Regions from separate parts of the Xanthomonas nasturtii genome, predicted to be linked through region 1. Evidence: predicted binding sites of a transcription regulator. Region 1 holds the regulator's gene; each other region holds the start of a gene.
What was found. Region 1 encodes FliA, which starts transcription of late flagellar genes. Its sites were predicted from a motif close to TAAAGTTTNNCNNNCNNNGGCCGATAA; they were not measured.
Positions count from the first base shown of each region.

Region 2: M3O59_RS01970 (GGDEF domain-containing protein) is a predicted target of FliA. The motif match lies at 1,484-1,510, and genes of this name have one in related genera.
Region 3: M3O59_RS18240 (GGDEF domain-containing protein) is a predicted target of FliA. The motif match lies at 1,828-1,854, and genes of this name have one in related genera.

Region 1 covers NZ_CP142084.2:2,246,967-2,250,243, reverse strand. The annotation lists gene M3O59_RS09785 (MinD/ParA family protein) at 1-809, shown strand, start outside; gene M3O59_RS09780 (RNA polymerase sigma factor FliA) at 806-1,573, shown strand; gene cheY (chemotaxis response regulator CheY) at 1,608-2,000, shown strand; gene M3O59_RS09770 (protein phosphatase CheZ) at 2,000-2,626, shown strand; gene M3O59_RS09765 (chemotaxis protein CheA) at 2,629-3,277, shown strand, end outside.
Region 2 covers NZ_CP142084.2:455,150-458,426, forward strand. The annotation lists gene M3O59_RS01970 (GGDEF domain-containing protein) at 1-1,447, opposite strand, end outside; gene glgA (glycogen synthase GlgA) at 1,936-3,277, shown strand, end outside.
Region 3 covers NZ_CP142084.2:4,171,332-4,174,608, forward strand. The annotation lists gene M3O59_RS18240 (GGDEF domain-containing protein) at 1-1,595, opposite strand, end outside; gene M3O59_RS18245 (DUF1615 domain-containing protein) at 2,111-3,202, shown strand.

The sequences.
Region 1 (3,277 bases):
TGCGCACCATTGCCGTGACCGGTGGCAAGGGTGGCGTGGGTAAAACCAACATCTCCGCCAACCTGGCCGTGGCGCTTGCCGACATGGGCAAACGCACCCTGCTGCTGGACGCCGACCTTGGCCTGGCCAACCTGGATGTGGTCTTGGGACTCTCGCCCAAGTACACCCTGGCCGACCTGATCGCCGGCCGTTGCACGCTCGATGAAGTGATCATCGAAGGCCCCGGCGGCGTGCTGGTGGTGCCGGCCGCGTCCGGTCGCCGCCACATGGCCGAACTGGCCCCGGCCCAGCACATCGGCCTGGTCAACGTGTTCTCCGAACTGGAACGCGACCTGGACGTGATGGTCATCGACACCGCCGCCGGCATCACCGACAGCGTGCTGACCTTCTGCCAGGCCGCCCAGGACACCGTGGTGGTGGTCTGCGACGAGCCGGCCTCGATCACCGACGCCTACGCGCTGATCAAGGTGCTCTCCCGCGAACGCGGCGTAGACCGCCTGCAGATCATCGCCAACATGGTGCGCGACCCCAACGAAGGCCGCCTGCTGTACGACAAGCTCTCGCGCGTGTGCGAAAAGTTCCTGGGCGATGTGTCGCTGAACTATCTCGGCCACGTGCCGCAGGACGACTGGTTGCGCCTGTCGGTGCAGCGGCAGCAGCCCGTCATCAAGGCCTACCCGTCCAGCCCGTCGGCGCAGGCCATCGCAGAAATCGCACGCCGTACCTCGCGCTGGCAGGCCCCCACCGTGTCGCGCGGCAACGTCGAGTTCTTTGTCGAACGCATCATCCAACGGGGAGTGGCCGCATGAGCACCGCTACCGCAACCACGGCCAGCGCGCAGTACCGCGCCGTGCAGCGCAACAACGCCAACGACGTGGTGACCCAGCACGCCGACCTGGTCCGCCGCATCGCCCACCATCTGGCGGCGCGTCTGCCGGCCAGCGTGGAAGTGGACGACCTGATCCAGGCCGGCATGATCGGCCTGATCGAAGCCTCGCGCAGCTACGACTCCGAACAGGGCGCTTCGTTCGAAACCTATGCCTCGATCCGCATCCGCGGCTCGATGATCGACGAGATTCGACGTGGCGACTGGGTGCCGCGTTCGGTGCACCGCCGCGCCCGCGACGCCGCTGCCGCCGTGCGCAAGATCGAACAGAACACCGGCCGCGCCGCCGCCGCCACCGAAGTGGCTGCCGCGATGGAAATGCCGCTGCCCGACTACCTGCGTCTGATGGAAGACGCCGCACGTGGCCAGGTGCTGAGCCTGGAATCGCGCATCGAAGATCACGGCGAGCTGGACACCACCGCCAAGGGTGGCCCCAACCCGCAGCAGATGATGGAGCGTGGCGAATTCGGCCGCGAGCTGGGCAAGGCCATCGGCCAGTTGCCCGAGCGCGAGCAGCTGGTGCTGTCGCTGTACTACGAACAGGAATTGAACCTGAAGGAAATCGGCGCCGTGCTCGGTGTCAGCGAATCGCGCGTGTGCCAGATCCACGGCCAGGCAGTGGTGCGTTTGCGGGGCCGCCTCAAAGTCTTCGAACTGGCCGATGCCGGTGTCGAAATTGACGAATAATTTTTCGCGTAATTTTTCGTGTTAGGAGCTTGATGTGAACAAGAACATGCGGATCCTGATCGTGGACGACTTTTCGACGATGCGACGTATCGTCAAGAATCTGTTGGGCGATCTCGGCTTCACCAATACCGCAGAGGCCGAAGACGGCAACAGCGCCCTGGCGGCGTTGCGTGCCGGCCCGTTCGATTTCGTGGTGACGGACTGGAACATGCCCGGCATGACCGGCATCGACCTGCTGCGCAACATCCGCGCCGACGCCAAGCTCAAGCACCTGCCGGTGATGATGGTGACCGCCGAAGCCAAGCGCGAACAGATCATCGAAGCCGCGCAGTGCGGCGTGAACGGCTACATCATCAAGCCGTTCACCGCGCAGACGCTGGAAGAAAAGCTGGGCAAGGTGTTCGAACGTCTGGCGGCCACCGCCTGATGAACGCCACCGTGGAAACCAATGCCGAACGCGCCGCGTTGATCGACCGCCTGCAAGGCGCGCTCGACGCACTGGAAAGCGGTGACGAAGCAGCGTGGAAGCGCGAGGTCGACCACCTCGCCGCCCTGCGCACGCGTCCGATGATGCAGGGCCTGAGCCGGCTCGCCCGCGAACTTGGCCAGGCACTGGGCGAACTGCCCACCGTGCCCGAAGAGGCCGGCGAACTGGACGATGCGTGTTCGCGCCTGGACCACGTGGTGGAAATGACCGAAAAGGCCAGCCATCGCACGCTGGATCTGGTCGAAGAATGCCGCGAGCTGGCCAACCAGTTGCGCGATGGCGGTCTGAATCAGGACCAGGGCGCGTTGCTGGAAAAGATGCGCCACAACCTGACCGAACTGTCGCTGGCGCAGAGCTATCAGGATTTGAGCGGCCAGATCATCCGGCGCGTGGCCGGCATCGTGCGGCGCGTGCATGAAGGCTTCGGCGCGCTCGGCCTGCCGCCGAAGAGCACCGAACCGAAGAAAGACGACGGCGGTCTTGCCGGTCCTGCAGTCAAGGGCCTGGACCGTCACGCGGTGTCGCAGGACGACGCCGATGACCTGCTGTCCGGATTGGGGTTGTAACCATGAGTGCTGTTCCAGACGATATTGCTGCCGATTTCATCGTCGAGGCCCAGGAAATCCTGGATCGCCTCGGCGAACAGCTGGTGTCGCTGGAACAGACACCAGACGAGGCCGACCAACTCAACGCGGTGTTCCGCGGCTTCCACACGCTCAAGGGCGGCGCCGGCTTTCTGGCGATCAAACCGATGGTGGAGCTGTGCCACGCCGCTGAAGAAACCCTCGGCATGGCGCGCTCCGGCCAGGCGGTGCTGCAGGCGCATCACTTCGATGCCGCGCAGCAATCGCTGGATTATCTGCAGGCCATGCTGGATGCGATGGGCACCGGCGAGCCGGTACCGCACGCGCCGGCCGCGTTGATTGCACAGTTCGATGCAAAGAGCGGCCCACCGGCGGTCAAGGCCGTGCCTCAGGCAGCCGCTGCCAAACCGGCGGCGGCCGCACATGCCGACGATGCGCATGCGCCCGCTCCCAAGGCGGCCGGCAAAGGCGCAGCCAAGGGCGGCGCCGAAGCCGAACAGACCGTGCGCGTGGATACCAAACGCCTGGACGCCATCGTCAACCTGATCGGCGAACTGGTGCTCTCGCGTAACCGCTTGAAGACCTTGCGCACCCGCCTGCGCGATGAAGAACTCGACCGCGCGGTGAGTACGC
Region 2 (3,277 bases), 1.8 Mb from region 1:
GGCGGATGACCGCGGCGCTGGCTTCGAAAATGGTCGAGTCCGGCAGCAGCAGCACGAATTCTTCGCCGCCGAAGCGGGCAATGGCATCGGTGGTGCGCAACACTGCCTTGGCCACGTCCACGGTGTGGCGCAGCGCGGCGTCGCCGCCGGCGTGGCCGTGTGCCTCGTTGAGCCGGCGGAAGTCGTCCAGATCCAGCATCGCCACGCACAGCGGCTGGCCGCTGCGTTGGGTGCGCGCCGCCTCGCGCTGGAACAGTTCTTCAAAGCCGCGCCGGTTGAGCGCGCCGGTCAGTTGGTCTTCGCGTACCAGCCCGGCGACGGCGTTGAGCTCCTGTTCGAGCGAGGCGATGCGTTGTTCGGCGTCTTCGACCTGGCGGCGTGCGGACAGTAGCTCGTCGCGCGCGGCCAGCGCCTGCGCCTGCACCCCGGCGGTGTCCTGCAGCACGTCCTGCAGCAGGCGATTAAGATCTGGAATGCTGCGAGCGTCGCCGATCGCCTGCGAATAGCCGGCAACGCGGTCATGGTACTCGCCGGTGCTGGTGGCCATGCCGTCGAGCTGGTCGACGAAGGACACCATCATCTCGCGCATGGCGGTCTTGGAATCGGCGATGCCCTGTTTGAGCAGGCCCTGTTTGTAGATCACCTCGCGCAGGGTGCCGCGCGCCTGCTCGATCGATTCCACGTCCAGCGGCCCGGCCAGCAGCTGCCGCACCACCGAGATCTGGCCCTGCAACCAGCTGCGATCGTCGAGGAGTTCGCCGACGTTCTCCAGCAATAGGTCAAACAAGCCCAACAACAGGTTCTGCTGCTCGCTGGCATCGTCGGCGCGCAGGCCGATCTGGTGGCTCAGTTCGCGCAGGCGCTGTTCCAGCGTGATCAGTTCATGCCCCGGACGCCAGTGACGCAGCGCCGAGGCCAATGTCTGGGCCTCTTCGGCCAGCTCGGGGCTGCGTTGCAATAGGGTGGCCAGGGCATTGCCCAGCGCATGCCGCAGCAGGTCGCGCAGCTGTTCGGCTTCGGTGCGGCCTTCGGCCAGCGAATCGCCGATATCGATGGTGCGGATGTATTTGTCGATCAGCTGGCGCAGCGTGCGGCCGTAGCCGGGCCAATCGCCGGCCGCATACGCCGCGCTCAGGCGCACGCCCATGTCGCCGAGTTCGCCATGCAGGCTGGCGATGCCTTCGGCGAACGCGAGCAGCAGCGCCTCTGGATGCGCGGCATGCGAGAACAGCCGCATCAGCAAGGCAGTGGCGGCGGCGGGGTCGTGCGCGCCGGACTTGGCCTTGGCCGGCACCAGCTGATGTGCGGACAGGCCCTGCCCGCCGCGCTCGCCGTTGATCACTGCGGGCAAGGCAGCGGCGGGGCGCGCAGTATCCGCGCCGCCCCAGGGCAACAGACGGCGCAGCCCGCCACGCGGGCGGCTTGAGGGGTCGGGCTGGTCTGCCATGCGCCGGGGTCTCGAAAGGTCTTTTACTAACGCTCGTTATCGGCGCGGGCACGGGCCGCTTGAGCAAGCCGGGCCGTAGCGCGCAGCAACAGCATGCAGGCAATGCGCGAAGCGCCGTCGCGACAAGTGACGCGGACGCGTCGATGAACAAGTTATCCAGGTGACGACGAACGCGGCAGAGTTCTCCCGCACCGGGTGCATCTCACTGCGTATGCACCGATACGGGGATGTCATCGCACTGCAATGACGTGCTTATGCCTGCGCGTATGCGCAGCTGTGCGCAAAGAAATGTAGCCTGTCGCAGAAAAGTCAGCACGTGTTCACGCATATTTTATTTGGTCGGGGTGTAAATTCGTCGGCAAGGACACCGTGGAGTACGCGCGTTGGCCCCGCTCCTCATTCGTAGCAAGTCGTCTGGCTGAATCGGCAGACGGTGGTTTCCGCTTCGCCGTTTTTCCGTCTCACCCCACATTACGACGGATGTTTAGATGGTTGCTATGATGCCGCTTCACGCTACCACCGCACGCTTAGAGCGCAGCACGATGCTCCCTACTCTGAAGAAGAGCGGGCGACCGCGTGATGCGCGCGGCCGCTTCATCCGTCACCACGAGCGCCTGCCGGTGTCGCTGGCGGACACGCGCGGGGCCTTGTTCGTGGTGTCGGAGATGGCGGACTTCATCAAGGCCGGCGGTCTGGGCGATGTAGCGGCCGCACTGCCGCGCGCGTTGCGCCATCGCTACGACGTGCGCGTACTGATCCCGGGCTACCGCGCGGTGCTCGAGCGCGCCGGCAAGGTGGAAATCGTCGGCCGCGTGTTGGCGCATGCCGCGCTACCGGCCTGCGACATCGGCCGCATCGTGCAGTCCGACGGGCTGCCCATCTATATCCTGCTGTCCAAGGAACTGTTCGAACGCGACGGCTCGCCGTATGTGAGCGCCAGCGGTTCGGAGTTCGAAGACAACGCAATCCGCTTCGCCACCCTGTCGCATGCCGCCGCGGAAATTGCCGCCGGCCATGCCGGGCTGGGCTGGAAGCCGCGCCTGCTGCACCTGAACGACTGGCCGTGTGCGCTGGCCGCCGGCTATGTGCGCTGGTCCGGCGGCACCACGCCGTGCCTGCTGACCATCCATAACCTGGCCTACCAGGGGCTGGTGCCGTATTCGATGGCGGCTGCGCTGGGCATCCCCGCCGAGCGCGTGGCCGAGCTGGAGTTCTACGGGCAGATGTCGTTCCTGCGCGGCGGTATTGTGAATGCCGACCACGTCAACACCGTCAGCGTCAGCTACGCCAAGCAGATCACCGGCCCGGCCCAGGGCTGTGGCCTGGACCGGCTGCTGGCCGGTCGCGCCGCCAAGGGCGCGCTGACCGGCATCGTCAACGGTATCGACGCCAGCTGGGACCCGCGCACCGACGAATACCTGGATTCGCACTTCAGCGTGAACCAGTGGCAGGGCCGTCAGGCCAACGCCACGCAGGTGCGCAAGGCGTTCGGGCTGCGCGAGAGCACCGGCCCGCTGTTTGCGGTGGTGTCGCGGTTGGTGCACCAAAAGGGCCTGGACCTGATCTGCGAGGTCGCCCCGCAGATCGTGGCCGCCGGCGGCCAGATCGCAGTGATCGGCGGCGGCGAGCCGGAGATCGAGCGCCAGGTGGCCGAGCTGACCCGGCGCTATCCCGGCCAGATCGGCGCTTTCATCGGCTTCGAGGAAGGGCTGGCGCGGCGCATGTTCGCCGGTGCCGACTTTCTGCTCATGCCCTCGCGCTTCGAGCCCTGTGGCCTGAGCCAGATGTACGCGCAGCGCTTTGGCTGCCTGCCGATTGCGCACGCCACCG
Region 3 (3,277 bases), 1.9 Mb from region 1:
GCCAGCCGCGATGCACTCGCCAGCGCCTTGAGCACTGCATCGCCGGTAGCGTGCCCGTGCACGTCGTTGATCTGCTTGAAGTGGTCCAGATCGATCAAGGCCAGCATGCACGGCGTCTGCGAGCGCAAGGCCTGCTCGATCTGCTGTTGCGCCTCGGCGCGGATGGCACGCCGGTTGGGCAGGCCGGTGAGTTCGTCACGCATCGCCAGCCGCGACAGCTGGCGACGGTGGCGTGCGCCGAATGCCAGCACCACCAGCGCGCCAATCAGCAACAGGCATGCCGCGCACAACGCGATCCACAACGCGCGTTGGCCGGCTTCGCGTGCCTGCAGCGCCAGTTGCGCGGTTTCGCTGCGGCGGCGCAGTTCGGCGGTTTCGGCGCCGCGGCGTGCATCGTCATAGCGCGCCTGCAGCCGTAGCATCACGGTGTCGCGCTGGCGGTCCAGACTCTGCGCGCGCAGCGTGTTGGCGCGCTGCAGTTCCTGGTAGGCCTCGGCGTGGCGCCCTTGCGATGCCAGCGCCTGGGCGATCGCGTCGACCAGTTGCGCGCGTCGGTTCAAGGTGAGATTGGGGTCGTCGGCGGCCTTGGCGGCGATGATTTCGTCATCGAGATTGCCCGCCTTCAATGCGATCAAGGCCTGCAGCAGAACGGTGTGGCATGCCGCCACGCGAGCGATGTTGCCTTGCTTCTGCATCAGCGGCAGCGCCTCGCGCGCCATCATCAATGCGGCGGCGGCATCGCCGGTTTCGATCAGGGCTTCGCTGGCACTGGTCAACGCTGCGGCCACGCCGGCCTGGTCGCCCAGCTCGCGGCTGAGCGCCAGCGCGCGCCTGAAATGCAGCAGCGCCGCTTCGGGTTGGCGTGCCGCCAAGGCCGTGCCGAACTCGTATTCGATCAGGCTGCGCTGGAAGCGTGCCGGCTGGTCATGCAGGCGCGCAAGCGCACGCTGCAGATAGTCTTCGGTTTCGTTGTCTTCGGCGGCACGGCCACCGACGCGGCTGGCCAATGAGCCCAGTTGCGTCAGCGCATCCAGTTCCAGGGCCAGGATTTTTTCGTGTGCGGCACATTGGTAGCTGGCCTGCGCCGCGCTCCAGGATTCATCGCTGCTGCCGGAAGCGAGCATGCTCCACATGTCGACCGATTCCACTTCGCACAGCAGATCGTTGCGCCCCAGGACGCGCGCGCGTTCGCGCAGCGCTTCCAGCCGCGCCACCATCCCGCGATTGGGGTTTTCGCGCACATCGCTGAGCGCCTGCACGATGTCCAGCCACAGCTGCGCCTGCCTGGCGCTGCCGTGCAACTGGTCGAGCTTCCCGCGCGCCTGCGTGAGCACGACCTGGCGGCGTTCGTTGTCTTCCAGCGAAATGAGCACGCGTGCCTGCGTCAGCAAGGCCCAGAACTCGGCATCCACATCGTGACTGCGACGGGCCTGCTGCAGGGAAGCCTGTGCGATCTGCAACGCCGCCATGGGGTCGTCGATTGCTGCCGCTTCAATGGTCTTCCACGGCTGCGGCTGCGCCGACACCACCGCGCTGCTCAGCAACAAGACCAGCCCGGCAAGCACGCGTCGCCACCGGGTTGCCGGCATGCTCATGGAACCGTCACGGCGATAACGGGCCGCAGCGTGCGCGCGCCCTTGGGGCGCCATGTCCGCTCCGGTGGCGGCTTGCTGGTTGCTGCGGCATCTCAGGCACTCCCACGGTTGGACAGCGATGGAATCGGGTGGAATCTGCGGCCAAATGGCCGTGATCCGGATGTCATGCAACTGCAATGATGACCGGCAGGCACGACGGGGCACGTGATCGACGCGCAAGGAGTCGAGCTCGTTATCGGCCAGGGTGGTCCAGTCTTGAATCGGGATGACGCCATGCGCCGCTGCCGATGCCAGGGGCCTGCATTGGCGCAGACCTGCCGCGGACGTTGTATGTGGCACGGGGTCACCAACTGCCGCGAACATGTTGCCGGGGCGCCGAGGGGCGCTCGCTGCACGAGTCAGCAGTCGTTTTCGCGCGGACAGTTGCAGCCTTCGACTCAAGATGAAAGCCCCCACAGGCGCGCCACGTAAACTGCCGCACGGCAGCTGCCGCCCCTCGATCTTCCGGAGACGCCGTGACCTTGCCCCTTCCCCGTCTGCTCACACTGCTGACCATCGCCTTGCTGTCGGCATGCGCCACCCAGGCCCCGCGTGCGCCGCAACGCACGCCGGATGCGGTGAAGGCCGATATCGCACGGCGCCTGCCGGCGACATTGCCCGACCGCGCCGGCTGGGCCAGCGATGTGTACGTGGCGCTGTCATCGCAGGCGTTGGACACCAGCGCCGAGCACATCTGCGCGGTGCTGGCGGTGACCGAGCAGGAGTCGACCTACCAGGCCAACCCGGTGGTGCCCAACCTGGGCAAGATCGCGCGTGCGGAGATCGACCGCCGCGCGGGTGCGCACCACATCCCCGGTTTCATGGTCGATGCCGCCTTGCGCCTGGGCTCGCCGGATGGGCGCAGCTATGCCACGCGCATCGCTGCCGCGCGCACCGAGCAGGAACTGAGCCGCATCTTCGAAGACTTCACCGGCAGCGTACCGCTGGGCGCGCGCCTGTTCGACGGGCTCAACCCGGTGCACACCGCCGGGCCGATGCAGGTGAGCATCGCCTTTGCCGAACACCATGCGCAGCGCTATCCCTACCCACCCGGCGACTCGATCCGCCACGAGGTCTTCAGCCGCCGTGGCGGGCTGTGGTTCGGCACCCAGCATCTGCTTGGGTACCCGGTCACCTACGACGCGCTGTTGTACCGCTTCGCCGATTTCAACGCCGGGTGGTACGCCAGCCGCAATGCCGCCTTCCAGGCCGCGCTGAGCAAGGCCAGCGGTATCGCGCTGGCACTGGACGGCGACCTGCTCACACCCGGCGCCAGCCTGGACGCGCCCGGCAGCACCGAGCGCGCCGCGCGCAGCCTGGGCAGCCAACTGGCGATGAGCGACCGCCAGCTCCGGCGCGCACTGGAAGCCGGCAACGCGGCCGATTTCGCAGATACCGAGCTGTATCGCCAGGTGTTCGCACTGGCCGAGCGCAGCGCCGGCAAGCCGCTGCCGCGCGCCGTGCTGCCCGGCATCACCCTGGAAAGCCCAAAGATCACCCGCACGCTCACCACCGCCTGGTTTGCGCAGCGGGTGAACGAGCGCTGGAAGCGCTGCATGAGCAAGTAAGCGCGCGCGGGTGCGTCAGCTGCAGCACCTGCTCGGCGACTTCTGTGCGCCGATTGAATCCACTACGCAGGCGAT